2 linked regions of the Luteolibacter sp. LG18 genome follow. Each later gene encodes a partner of the first gene's protein in a complex. Links are inferred from orthologs where the notes say so. Each region holds a gene or a part of one and is shown in the gene's direction. Other genes may lie near its edges.

What was found.
Region 2: the proteins of pabB (region 1) and llg_RS14590 are in contact, whole or in part, in a solved structure (PDB 8RP0), measured with the Escherichia coli proteins. The link is inferred for Luteolibacter sp. LG18 from one-to-one orthologs.

The regions. Positions count from the first base shown.
Region 1 is NZ_AP024600.1:1,632,639-1,639,717, forward strand. Bases 1,855-4,715 are described here. They hold pabB (aminodeoxychorismate synthase component I), read left to right. Parts: upstream 1,855-2,585; coding sequence 2,586-3,845; downstream 3,846-4,715. Other genes in these bases: llg_RS06855 (endonuclease/exonuclease/phosphatase family protein), read left to right, coding at 1,855-2,534; tnpA (IS200/IS605 family transposase), read left to right, coding at 4,221-4,667. In the rest of the region: llg_RS06850 (beta-N-acetylhexosaminidase), read right to left, coding at 1-1,501; more of llg_RS06855, read left to right, coding at 1,623-1,854; llg_RS06870 (SRPBCC family protein), read right to left, coding at 4,791-5,255; llg_RS06875 (prolyl oligopeptidase family serine peptidase), read right to left, coding at 5,293-7,079. UniProt on the Escherichia coli protein: Part of a heterodimeric complex that catalyzes the two-step biosynthesis of 4-amino-4-deoxychorismate (ADC), a precursor of p-aminobenzoate (PABA) and tetrahydrofolate.
Region 2 is NZ_AP024600.1:3,647,313-3,654,112, forward strand. The notes cover bases 1,549-4,423. They hold llg_RS14590 (aminodeoxychorismate/anthranilate synthase component II), read left to right. Parts: upstream 1,549-2,641; coding sequence 2,642-3,205; downstream 3,206-4,423. Other genes in these bases: trpE (anthranilate synthase component I), read left to right, coding at 1,549-2,551; llg_RS14595 (N-acetyltransferase family protein), read right to left, coding at 3,233-3,742; llg_RS14600 (hypothetical protein), read left to right, coding at 3,897-4,423. Also shown: llg_RS14575 (PH domain-containing protein), read left to right, coding at 1-186; llg_RS14580 (ACT domain-containing protein), read right to left, coding at 349-855; more of trpE, read left to right, coding at 1,049-1,548; more of llg_RS14600, read left to right, coding at 4,424-6,800. UniProt on the Escherichia coli protein: Part of a heterodimeric complex that catalyzes the two-step biosynthesis of 4-amino-4-deoxychorismate (ADC), a precursor of p-aminobenzoate (PABA) and tetrahydrofolate.

The DNA.
Region 1 (7,079 bases):
GCGCGGCGATGCGCGGGAAGGCCATGTACTCCATCTTCGGGAAATCGTGGAAGTACTCGGCCCACAATTGGGCCTGCACGCCGAGGACATGCTTGCCTTCCGCGGCGGTCAGGGCCTTCGGCACCGGGTCATAGGAATAGACCTTCGAGAGCGGCAGGAATCCGCCGATCGCTTCCTTGTCGCCGCCCTTGGCCAGCGCGGCTTCCTTCGGCTCCTGGTAGTGGTCGAAGTAGAGGTGCGAGTTCGCGGCCATCACCACGTCGTGGCCTTCCTTGGCGGAATCGATGCCGCCCTTTTCGCCTCGCCAGGACATCACGGTGGCTTCCGGGGACAGGCCGCCCTCGCGGATCTCGTCCCAGCCGATCAGCTTGCGGCCTTTCTTCGCCAGGATCTTCTCCACGCGCTTCACGAAGTAGCTCTGCACGTCGTGGCCGTCCTTGAGGTTCTCCTTCTTCTTCAGCTCCTGCACCCGCGGGGACTTGTCCCACTGGTCCTTCGGGGCCTCGTCGCCGCCGATGTGGATGTACTTCGAGGGGAACAGCGCGCAGACCTCGGTGAAGACGTCATCGATGAAGCGGAAGGTGTCCTCGGTGGGCGCGAAGGTGTAGGGGTGCACGCCCCAGCGGGTCATCACCTTCGGCGCGTAGCCCGGGATGTCATCGTTGCCCAGCTTCGGGTAGGCGGTGATGGCCGCCGCGGCGTGGCCGGGCATTTCAATTTCCGGCACCACGGTGATGTGGCGGGCGGTGGCGTAGGCGACGATGTCCTTGACCTGCTCCTGGGTGTAGAAGCCGCCGTAGCGCTTGCCGTCGTCGGAATTGCGGTTGCCATAGGGCGGGGAGGACTCGCGCCAGGAGCCGGTCTCCGTGAGCTTCGGGTACTTCTTGATCTCGATGCGCCAGCCTTGGTCCTCCGTGAGGTGCCAGTGGAAGACGTTGAGCTTGTGGTAGGCCAGTTCGTCGATGAAGCGCTTCACGTCCTTCACCTCGAAGAAGTGGCGGCCGCAATCGAGCATCATGCCGCGCCAGGCGAAACGCGGGTAGTCGCTGATGGAAACGGCGGGGAGTTTTTCCGGGGCCTGGTCCTTCCACGCCGGGTCGTTGGCGGCGGGCAGGAGCTGGAGCAGGGTACGGGTACCGTAGTAGGCCCCGGCGGCGTCCTTGCCGGTGACGACCACCGTCTTCGGCGTGATCTCCAGCTTGTAGCCGCCGACGGGCAGATCCGCGGCGGCATCGACGTCCAGGCGGATTTCGCTGGGCAGGAGGATCCGCATTTCCTCGCTGGCGGTCTTCGGCGCGTTGCCGGTGAGCTTCTGGAGGTCGGCGGCGAAGAGGTCGGCCTCGGCCTTCAGCGTGCGGTCGTAGCGGATGCCGGTGGCGGCGGTGAAATCGAAGGCGCCTTCGCCCGGTTTCACGGACACGGGCTGGGGAATCAGCGGCAGGCTGTCGGCGGCGGCGAGGCCGGATAGCGCCATCATCGAGGCAAGGAGCGGATGTTTCATGAAATCAATCGGGTACGGACAAAAAGGGTCGGCCCTTAACGTGAAAAAACCGCGGTCTTCTTTCAATGACCAATCCGCCGCGGTCATTGACATCCGGACCGTCCTGCGGAGAGTGCCGCGGATGCGTGTCGGATGGATCCTCCCCGTGATGGCCGTGCTGCTCTGCGGCTGCGGCCGGCGGCAGACCGTCCGGACGCCCAAGGCGGTCCCGGTGCGGGAGGACGGTGCCATCGCGCTGCGCCTGGTCACCTTCAACCTGCGCTATGAGAACGAGGGCGACCGCGGCCCGCGCAATTGGCACGAGCGGGTGATCGCCTCCGTCCGCAGTCTCACCCGGATGTCGCCGGACGTTTTCGCGGTCCAGGAGGCGCTCCACGGCCAGGTGGCGGACCTGCGGGCCTCGCTGCCGGACTACGATTTCACCGGCGTCGGCCGCGACGATGGCCGGCGGGAAGGGGAATACACCGGCATCTTCTACCGCGCCGACCGTTTCGTGAAGGACACCTCGGACGCCGGGACCTTCTGGTTGTCCGACACCCCGGAGATCCCCGGTTCGAAAACCTGGGGCAACGAGATCCCGCGTATCGCCTGCTGGACCCGGCTCACCGACCGCGCCACCGACCGCTCCTTCTACGTCTTCGCCACCCACTGGGACCACCGCAACCAGCCGTCCCGCGAGCGCGCCGCGCGCCTGATCGCCCAGCGCATCGACTCCCGCCGCCACGCCGACGAGCCGGTGGTGCTGCTCGGCGATTTCAACGCGGTGGAGGGCAACCCTGCCGTGACCTACCTGCTCGGCCAGGGCGGTTGGAAAAACGGCCTCGTCGATGCCTTCGACAGCCGCCACCGCGGCGAGGGCAACCGCACCACGCTCCACTTCTGGGAGGGCAAGCGCGCGGGCACCCGCAACGTCGACCACATCCTGGTGTCGAAGGGCGCGCGGGTGCTGGACGCGGACATCGTGGTCGATCCCGAGCCGCTGCCCTCGGACCACTTCCCGGTGTCCGCGCGGGTCGAGTTCCCGCGGCCGTGAGCGGTCTTCCGCCTTGCCAGCCGGGGCGGGTGGTAGTTTCCTGCCGCGGTCATGGCCGACCCGCTGACGCGTTCCGCCGTCCGCCAGCCACGCCTCGAGGGCCTGATGCCCGCGGACGTGGCCGCACGGCTGCGCCATCTCGGCGGGCTGGTGTTCTTCGATACCGCCGGCAACCAGCCCTCCAGTGCGCCGATGCCGGTTTCCGTGATCGCGGCGCGGCCGTTGAGCCTGATCGAGGGCAATCTCCACCGTTCCGGCGACCGCGCGCGGTTGCAGGCGATCCTCGATGCCTCGCGTGGCGAAACTGCGGACCGCGGCTTCCCGCTCGGCGGCCTCTGTGGTTGGGTCGGCTACGAGGGCGATTTCGTCTTTGGCGAGTTTCCCGAGATGCTCGTGTTCATCCACGACCGCGGCGAGTGGTGGGAAGCCGGCACGCTGTCGTCCGAACTGCGGGAGCTGCCCGATGATCCGGTGCGCGTCGGCGCGTTCCAATCGTGCACGCCGCGCGAGCGGTATTTGGACAATGTCCGCCGTGCCCAGGAATGGATCGCGGCGGGGGACATCTATCAGGTCAATCTCTCGCAATCGTTCCGCGCGACGGTCGAGGGCGGCTCGTTGTTTCCGCTCTACGGCCACCTCCGCGAGGCCACGCCCGCGCCGATGGCCGCGTGGTTGGCGCTCGGTGGCACCGAGGTGCTGAGTTCCTCACCCGAGACCTTCCTGCGCATCTCCGGCCGCGGCATCGAGACCCGCCCGATCAAGGGCACCCGCCCGCGTTTCCCGGATCCGGATGATGACCGCCGCAGCGCCTACGAGCTCCAGACTTCCGCCAAGGAAATCTCCGAACTGGTGATGATCACCGACCTGCTCCGCAACGACATCGGACAGGTCTGCGAGTTCGGCAGCGTGCACGTCGCCGAGATGCTGAAGCTCGAAACGCTCGAGCAGGTCCACCACCTCGTCTCCACGGTCACCGGCACGTTGCGCGAAGGCACGACCGCCATCGACGCGTTGGCCGCGTGTTTCCCCGGCGGCAGCATCACCGGCGCGCCGAAGAAGCGGGCGATGGAGATCATTTCCGAATTGGAGCAGCGCGAGCGCGGCCTCTACTGCGGCGCCATCGGGTGGTTCGGCTTCAATGGCGAAAGCCAGTTCAACATCGCCATCCGCACCCTCGTCCGGGATGGCGGGCGGTTGAGTTACGACGTCGGTGGCGGCATCGTGGCCGACTCCGATCCGCAGAAGGAATACGAGGAAACCCTCCACAAGGCCGCCGGCATCCGCCTCGCGATCGAGCGGTGGATGGAGTAAGAGGCTCTTTGCCCCGGTAGGGGCATGGGATGGTAGCCGGTGGCAAGGAGCGAAGCGACGCCCCCACCGGTTGAGATGGTTGGTTTGAATCGCATGCCGGAGGTATGCGGGAGAGCGGTTTTCGCGTTGAGACCACCGGATGCCTATCGACTTCGCAGGTCTCCCGCATCCCTGCCGGGATGCCATTCCATGTCCGCGGCGTGACCGGTGGGGTCGTCGCCTAGGCTCCTCCGCCACCGGCTACCATCCGGTGCCCCTGCCGGGGCAAAGAAGGGGCCCGATTGCCTTTTCGAAACGAGATCCGCGGCCTGGCTGGGACGCGGAAGGGAGGTTTCACCCTTGAAGCGGAACCCAAGCACCCGCCATCCTCCCATCATGTCGTCCACTCATCTCAGTTTGCATGTCCACGTGATCTTCTCCACGAAGGACCGCCAGCCATGGATCGACACCGAATGGAGAGGACGCCTGCACGCATATCTGGGAGGGGCATTCCGGGATTTGAACGTGTTCCCCGAGGCGATCGGCGGGGTGGCCGATCACGTCCACGCGCTCATTGGTCTTCAGGCCGTTCATCGCCTCTCGGACGTGATGCGGGATATCAAACGACCTTCCTCCGAATGGGTGCATCGCACCATCGGATTGAAGGAGTTTCAATGGCAGGAGGGATACGGCGCGTTCACCGTCAGCCCATCGTCACGTGAGGATGTGAGGCGCTACATCGCCCGGCAGGAAGAACATCACCGGAAGAAGTCGTTCCAAGAGGAATACCGCGAGTTTCTGGCCAAATGCGAAGTGGAATACGATGCGCGGTTCGTCGATTGAGGGAGCGCCTCCCGCGTCCCTGCCGGGACGCGAATTACCACCGCCGTCCAACCGGTGGGGGCGTCGCTTCGCTCCTTGCCACCGGCTAACATTCCACTGCCCCTACCGGGGCAAAGAGACTGGTCAACCCACCGTCCCGAACCGTCGCACGAGTTCCTCGCGGCGGAATTGGAAGATCTTCTCCAGCTTCGGCCGGACCAGCAGCGGATGGAGGAGATTGCCGATCGGCCCGCCGGGCACGGCGTAGTGGATTTCATCGGTCATCCGCGTGCCGCCCGCGATGGTTTCGAAGGTGTGGCGGTGGTGCCAGAAGGCATACGGCCCGGACCGCTGCTCATCCACGAACGAATGCCCGTCCCGCACCGCCTTGATCTCGGTGACCCAGTTCACCGTGACCAGCGGCGCGATGCCGATGCGGTAGCGCAGGATCCGGGATTCGTACATCGGCCCGGAGTGGTCGCCGATGAACTCGAAACGGATGTCCGGCGGTGTGATGGCCTGGAGATTGGCCGGGGCGCAAAAAAAGGCCCAGGCCTCCGCGACGGACATCGGGAGGTCCTGGACCTGCGTGAGCGTGTGGAGGATCATGGGGCGGGGCGGAGCATGTCCCCGCCCGCCGGGTCCATCAATCCTTCTTCATGTCGAGCGCCTTGGTCAGGAACGCCCACTCGTCGGCGGATTGCTCGATGCTCTTGTTGAGCGCCGTGCCCGCGCCGTGGCCGGCGCTGGTTTCGATGCGGATCAGCACCGGCGGCCCGTCCTGCGCCTGCGATTCCTGGAGGCGCGCGGCGAACTTGAAGCTGTGCGCGGGCACCACGCGGTCGTCGTGGTCGGCGGTCATCACCAGGGTGGCCGGATAACGCGTGCCGGACTTGAGGTTGTGGTACGGCGAGTAGGCGTAGAGCGCCTTGAACTCGTCCGCATTGTCCGAGCTGCCGTAGTCGCTCTGCCACGCCCAGCCGATAGTGAACTTGTGGAAACGCAGCATGTCCATCACGCCCACGTGCGGCAGCGCCGCGCCGAAGAGGTCCGGACGCTGCGCCAGGCACGCGCCGACGAGCAGGCCGCCATTGCTGCCGCCCTGGATCGCGAGCTTCGGTGTCGAGGTGTATTGGTGCGAGATCAGCCATTCACCCGCGGCGATGAAGTCATCGAAGACATTCTGTTTCCGCAGCTTGGTGCCGGCCTCGTGCCACTCGCGGCCGTATTCGCCGCCACCGCGCAGGTTCGCCACCGCCAGCACGCCGCCCATCTCCAGCCACACCGCGCGCGGGATCGAGAAGCCCGGTGTCAGGCTGGTGTCGAAGCCACCGTAGCCGTAGAGCAGCGTCGGGTTGGAGCCATCGAGTTTCAGGCCCTTCTTGTGGACGATGAACATCGGCACCTTGGTGCCGTCCTTGCTCGGGTAGAACACCTGCTCGCTCTCATAGGCGTCGCTGTCGAAGCCGACCTTCGGCTTCCGCCACAGCTTGCTTTCACCGGTCGCCAGATCGAGGCGGTAGATCGAGCCGGGCTCGGTGAAGGTGGAGAAGCCGTAGAAGGTCTGCTTGGCCTCCTTCTTCCCGGCGAATCCACCGGCGCTGCCCAGGCCGGGCAGCGCCAGCTCGCGGATCAGCTTGCCATCGAAGCCCACGCACTTCACCGCGCTCTTCGCGTCCTGGAGATACTGGCAAACGAGCTGGCCGCCCACCGATGACACGCCCTTGAGCAGGTCCTTGCTCTCCGGGATGACCTGCTTCCAGTTCGCTCGCGCGGGCTCGCGGGTGTCGATCGCGATCACGCGGCCGCGCGGCGCATCGAGGTCGGTCTTGAAGAAGAACACCGGCCCGTCGTTGTCGATGAAGTCATACTCGGCATCCGCGTCCGGCAGCAGCTCCACCACCTTCGCGTTGTCCGCGATCTCCTTGAAGAACACCCGGTTCTTCGGATCGGTGCCCTGGCTGATGCCGATCACGAGGTAGCGCCCGTCCTCGGTCACGCCGCCGTGGATGCCCCAGTTGGCGTGGTCCTTGCGTTCGTAAACGATCGGGTCCTGGGCCTGCGGCGTGCCGATCTTGTGGAAGCAGAGCTTCTGGAACTCGTTCTTCTGGGTCAGCGCCGCGCCCTCCTTCGGTGCATCGTAGCGGCTGTAGAAAAACCCGCTGCCGTCCTTCTTCCAGGACACGCCGCTGAATTTCACCCATTTGAGATGGTCCTCCAGGTCCTTGCCGGTGGCCACGTCGCGGACGCGGATTTCCTGCCAGTCGCTGCCGCCGGCGGAGAGCGAGTAGGCGAGCAGTTTGCCGTCCTCGCTCGGGCTCTGGCCGGCGAGGGAAACGGTGCCGTCCTTCGAGAGCGTGTTCGGATCGAGCAGGACCTTGCCCTCCGCCTCGGGCGAATCCGCGACCATCAGCACCGCCTGGTTCTGGAGAC
Region 2 (6,800 bases), 2.0 Mb from region 1 along the record:
CAGACTTCGGACCGCTCGCTGCCGTTCCTCACCATTCCGGCGATTCCCAACGGGGTCGAGCTGCGGGAGAAACTGCGCAAGCAGGTGGAGGTCATCCGCGACAGCAAGCGCGTGCGCGAACTGGACATGGACGATCACCACGAGCCCGGCGATCTGGAGCACGCGCTGGATGGCGGGGCGCAGTGAAAGTGATCAGTAAACAGTGATCAGAGAGGAGAAAGAGTTCTCGTTAGGCTCTTTTCCTCTCTTCACGGGCTACTGGCCACGGGCAACCGACCACTCGGGGGTGGACTGGGGCTGCTGGGGAGTTCGCGGATCTTCCGATTCGCAAGTTGGAAACTTGCGCTACTACTTGACCTCCACGGAGAGGTCGGGGCCGAGCTTTTCGATGGCGGCGACGATGGCTTCCACGGCCGCGCCTTCCGGCAGGGCGACGGTGCCGCTGGCACGGAAAATCGGGTGACCGCTCATGGCGGCGCTTTCGAGGCCGGTGACGAGTTCCTCGACATTGCCGCCCGCGCCATTGATGGCGGCGGCGAGCTGGCGGACGATGCCTGGGCGGTCGTTGCCGACGACATCGAGGGAAACGGTCTTGCGGGCCGGGGCTTCGGCGGCCTGTTCACGGGCGAACTGGATCGAGATGCCGTCCTTTTCGAGGGTCTTCAGGGCCGCGGCGAGGCCCTCGGCCTCCGCTTCCGGGCACTCCACGCGCAGGATGCCGGCGAACTGGCCCGCGAGGCGCGCCATGCGGCTTTCCAGCCAGTTTCCACCATGATCCGCCACCACCGCCGAGAGGGATTGCACGAGGCCCTGCCGGTCCGGGCCGAGGACGGTCATCACAAGATAGCTTTTCATAAAGCCCCATCCCACACCCGTTCCCTGCGGGTTTCACGTCTTTTCCGATCACGGGACGGAAAAATCACGCGGGTAGCGACGAAGCGGGGAGGGGAACCGCGAATGAACGCCAATGGACGCGAATGCGGAAGAGGGGTGGTGGATGGCACTCCGCCCTTGCGCTGAGGGGCCATCCGGCCATGCTCCGGGCGCAGTGAATTCCATTCCGGTCGAGCCTTCTTTCGAGTCCTTTGCCCAGCTGGCGAAACAGGGGAACGTGATCCCCGTTTACACCCAGCTCGCGGCTGATTTCGAAACCCCGCTGTCCGCCTATCTGAAGATACGCGACAGCCGGCACGCTTTCCTGCTGGAGAGTGCCGAAAGTACCGACAAGAGCGGGCGATGGTCGATCCTCGGCTCGAATCCGCGCCGGGTGTTCGAGGCCCGCGGGAAGGAAATCACCGTGCGCCAGGGTCTGAACGTCCGCCGCTTCACCGCGGAGGACGACGTGCTGGCCGCGCTGGAGCGTGAAATGGCCCCGTTCAAGCCGGTGCGCCATGGCAACCTGCCGCCGTTCTGCGGGGGCATGCTCGGCTACCTTTCCTACGACGCCGTCCGCCAGTTCGAGCCGACCATCGGCGCCGCGCCGAAGGACGAGCTCGGCGTGCCGGACGCGGTCTTCATGCTGGCGGACACGCTGATCGTGTTCGACCAGCGCCTGCGCCGCCTCCAGATCGTGGCGAACGCGTTCCCGGAGGAACATGCCTCGCTGGAGGAAGCCTACACCGAGGCCCGCGGCCGCATCGCCGCGCTGGTGGAGATGCTGAACCGCCCGCTCCATGTCCCGGCCCTCAATGGCCTGGCGACCGTGGATGCCCCGCAGGCGGAGAGCAACACCACCCGCGAGGAATACGAGGGCATGGTCTTGGAGGGGAAGGAGTTCATCGCCGCCGGTGACATTTTCCAATTCGTGCCGAGCCAGCGGTTCCAGACGCCGTTCCACCGCTCGCCGGTGGATCTTTACCGCGCGCTGCGCCACGTGAACCCCTCTCCCTACATGTTCATCCTGGAACTGGGGGATTTCGCGCTCGTCGGCAGCTCGCCGGAGGTGCACGTCCGCTCGATCGGCGGCCGCATCGACATCCGCCCGATCGCCGGGACGCGCCGCCGCGGGGCCAACCCGGAGGAGGACGACGCCCTGGCCGCGGAGCTGATGGCGGACCCGAAGGAGCGCGCCGAGCACCTGATGCTCGTCGACCTCGCCCGCAACGACGTCGGCCGGATCGCGAAGCACGGCAGCGTGCACGTGGATGATTTCATGATCGTGGAGCGTTACAGCCACGTCATGCACATCGTGTCCAATGTGACCGGCCAGCTCGATCCGGAACACAGCGCCTATGATGTGCTCCGCGCCACCTTCCCGGCCGGGACGGTGAGCGGTGCGCCGAAGATCCGCGCCATGCAGATCATCAACAGCCTGGAGAAGAGCAAGCGCTGCGCCTATGCCGGTGCGGTGGGCTATTTCGGCTTCGATGGCAGCCACGATGGCTGCATCACCCTGCGGACCTGCCTTCTGAAGGACGGCATGGCCTACGTCCAGGCCGGCGCCGGTGTCGTGGCCGATTCCGTGCCTGCCTCGGAATACGAGGAAACCGTGAACAAGGCGAAGGCCGTGCTCCGCGCGGTGGCGCTCGCGAGGACGTTGGAGGAGGGTTAAACGTGATTTGTTATTCGTTATTAGGAAGAAACACAAAAGGGCGCGTTGGCGGCAACCCCAATAACCTCTAACCCTTAGCCAATAACTAAAATGCTTCTCATCATCGATAACTACGATTCCTTCACCTACAATCTCGTCCAATATTTCGGCGAGCTGGGGGCGGAGATGAAGATCGTGCGTAATGACGCGATGACCGTGGACGAGGTGAAGGCGCTCGCTCCTTCCCGCATCTGCATCTCACCCGGTCCGTGCACGCCCACTGAGGCGGGTATCTCCTGCGAACTGATCGCGGCGATGGGGCGGACCACGCCGATCCTCGGCGTGTGCCTCGGCCACCAGTCGATCGGCCAGGTGTACGGCGGTGATGTGATCCGCGCCCCGCGCCTGATGCACGGCAAGACCTCGCCGATCTTCCACAACAACAGCAGCGTCTTCGAGGGGCTGCCGAGCCCGTTCGAGGCGACGCGCTACCACTCGCTGATCGTGAAGAAGGAAACGCTGCCGGATTGCCTGGAGATCACCGCTTGGACAGCCGAGGACGAGATCATGGGCCTACGCCACAAGGAGTTTCCCGTGCACGGCGTCCAGTTCCATCCGGAGTCCATCCTCACGCAGGATGGGAAGAAGATCCTCGAGACGTTCCTGAGGCTCTGATCCGGCGGGAGATCACCGCCCTCCACCTCAGAGCTCGTCGTCGGAAGCGAGCGTGAGCTGGAGGAAGACGAGGTCGAGCCACGAACCGAACTTGGTTCCGACCTCCTTGAGATATCCGGCTTGCTCGAAGCCCAGCTTTTCGTGCAGCCGGATCGAACTGGTGTTCCCGGCCTCGATACCGGCGACCATCACGTGCTTGCCGAGGGCGCGTGCCCGCTTGATCAAGGCCTGCATCAGCGCCTGGCCGATGCCCTTGCCGCGTTGGTCGGAGCGGATGTAAACGGAGTGCTCGACGGTGTGGCGATAGCCCTCCCAAGCCCTCCAATCGCCGAAGGAGGCGTAGCCCAGCACGTCTCCGTCCTCGCCGGTCGCGACCAGGACCGGATAGCCGGCACGCTGCCGGTCGGTGAGCCAGGCTTGGCGGTTGGCGATGTCCACCGTGGTGTCGTTCCAGATCGCCGTGGTGTGGAGGACGGCATCGTTGTAGATCGCCGTGATCCCTTCGATGTCGTCGCGGGCTGCGTCGTGGATGTCCATGTGGTTCCAGAGTCGATCATCCCCGGGGTGGACCGTCCACCCCATTGCCGCCGTCGGCTCTTGGGAGATCCCGTTCGTTCGTGGGGAGTGGGGGATTCTTTCAAGAAATTCCCAAAATCGCGTCAGGATCACCCCGGTTTCGGAACTAGGGAATATGGTTCCTTTTGTCTTGGTCGGTTCGAGGCATCGTCGTGGCTTCAGCTTGCTCGTCACGCTGTTGATGATGGTTCTATTGAGCACGCTGGCGCTGGGGCTGCTTTCCCTTTCGTCCATCACGCTCCGCGGTTCCACGCAGGAAGCGGCGCGGATGAGGGCCCGGGCGAATGCCCGCTGCGCACTGATGCTGGCGATCGGGCAGCTTCAGAAAAATCTCGGTCCGGACCAGCGGATCAGCGCCCCGGCCGCGCTGGCGGGAGGAGAGGTGCCATCCGCGCATCAGAGCTGGAGCGGGGTGTGGAAGTCGGATGTCACCACGCCGACGTCGTTTCCGGCTGGGCGGCAGGACCGCTTTGCCTCGTGGTTGATTTCCGCGCCCCAAGGCCAGGAGGGAGTCTTGGGAATGGTGGGCGCGATGAGCGGCCCATCCGTGGCGCTGGAGCGCCTGCCGGACGGGCGTGAGACCCGTGTGCCGCTCCTCGATGCGCCGGAGGGCAGGATCGCGTGGTGGACGGCGGATGAGGCGCAGAAGGCCACCGTGGACCTTGCCGAGCCGACGGTTTCCTCGGACAGCGCGCAGCTCGCCGCGCGGCATGCGCCGCCGCGGTTCGCGCCCGAGGCGATCGCGTCGATGGGGGCGTTTCCGAAAGACGCGGCGACCGCCAACCGGCTGGTGACGACGGAGCAGATCGAGCTGACCGGCATTCCTCCGGTCCCGGACCTCGGGCGCACCTGCACCGTGGGCGCACGCACGCTGCTGACGGACGTGCGGAAGGGTGGTTTCAAAAAGGATTTCTCCAGCCTCTTCGAGATGCCGGAGGCGGATATCTCCGGCTACGGCCAGTGGAGCGGCTCGAACTCGATCAACGACGCGCAGGCGTATGTGTATGGAAACCCGGGCGTCGCCATCGGCGCTCGCTGGAACCACCTCCACGCCTACTACAACCTCTACAAGGACGTCAGCCTCTCGAACAACGAGCCGCGGATCGAACTCGCCTCGAAGCCGCTGATTGACTGGCATCTGGCGGACCAGCAAAAGGACTACGGCGACAAGCAGGGCGGCTTCCGCTATCCCCGCATCTCGCGCATCCTTTACGTGTTTTCCTATTCGGCGGTGCCGCCCACGGGGACCAGCACCGAGTTCACGCTGCGCCTGGGGGTGGACGTCTATGTGCTGTTGTGGAATCCCTTCGACGTCCGCATCACCTGGCCCGCGAACACGAACTTCCTGTGCAAGTTCAGCAGCGGCCTGCCGTTCAAGTTCAACTGGTTCGTCAACGGGGCCCAGCGCGGGGCGGCGACCCGGCTCGGCGACGTCATCGGCACACCGGGCGGGCTGTTCCTCCAATCGCAGTTCCAGATGCCGGGCGAGTCGGTGTTCAACATGGCGCCGGGCGAGACGCGGCTGTTCTCGCTGGCTAAGACCACCAGCACCTTCCAGGGCGGGAGCTATCCGGACTTCACGCCCGGTCTTTACTACAACGACCTGCTGTTCTACGACAAGGTACTGGGCTCCGGCGGCAAGGTGACCGGCGTTTCCTCGGACCGCATTTCCGTGGGCATGGAGCCCTACAACGAGACCTCGGCCTACAACAACAAGGCCCAGTACGTGGACTTCTGGATCTATGACCGTGCCCGCGGCTGGCCCTACTATGAACACCGTGGCGAGATCATCGCCGAGGGGAACACCCAGTTCACCCAGAACCTGAAGCCGCTTCAGCAGAACGTGCTGCCCTCCGTGACCATGGCGGAGGCCGCCTCGAAGAAGAAGCCCTTTGCCGCCTTCATCATGGAGATGAAATCGGCGGGGGACTCGACCCTGGGCACGCCCTCATTCCTCTACAGCGGGGCGGGGCGGCTGTCCTCCCGCCTGAATAACAGCAACGAGGACTTCTCGCTGGATCGCTTGGAATACAAGCTGGAGAAGATGGAGTCCTTCCAGAGCGACCTGCTCCAGTGCTCGCTGCCCGGAGACCCGAATGGCGAGAACCACGGCTACGTCGGCTCCGGCCGGCTGCCGATGGACGGCCGCACGCACATGACCTCGCTCTCGATTCCCTCGATGCCGCCGGTCTCGATCGCGAACCTGCGGCACGCCAGCGTGGGCGATGGCGCGGCCTGCCTGCGCTCCACCCTCTGGGCCCCGCAGAGTGTTTCCTGCACGCCGTCCCCCAGCTACACCGACCAGGCTGTGGGCAACGCCTACGCCCACCCGCGGGTCCCTGCGAACGCGACCAGCGCCGGCAGCTCCGGTTCCACGCTCTACGACCATTCCTATCTCGTGAACGAGGCACTGTGGGACGGCTGGTTCTTCTCCTCGCTTTCGTCCCGCGCGGCGGACGGGGCCGCGATCCAGCCGAAGACGATGTGGAGCGATTTCGTCGATGGGAAGAAACCGCTGCTCAACCCGCGCTTCAGCCTGTGGAAGGGGACGGATACCCCAGAGAAGCTGCGCACCGAAGTTTTCGATGGCAGCAAGATCCGTCTCGAGGCCCACCGCTCGATCGCGGCCCGGCTGCTTCTCAACGGCGGGTTCAACGTCAACTCGACTTCCGTGGACGCGTGGACGGCCTTCCTTTCCTCCACGCGGGCGAGGTCGATCCGGAAGCTGAACCGCACCGGTTCGCCCGGCGGTGAGTTGATCCAGGCAAAGGGAACCTTGTTCTCGCGCGGGGATTTCGTGCTGGATGACCCGGTCGAAGGTGGGGGTGACGACAGCCAGTACTCCGGCTTCCGCGACCTGAGCGATGACCAGGTGCGGAAGCTGGCGGCGAAGGTGGTGGACGAGGTCAAGAAGCGCGGCCCGTTCCTGAACCTCTCCGAGTTCGTGAACCGGCGTGTGGGCGGCGACGCGGAGCTCTCGCTGCGCGGCACGCTCCAGGCGGCGATCGATGCCACCGAC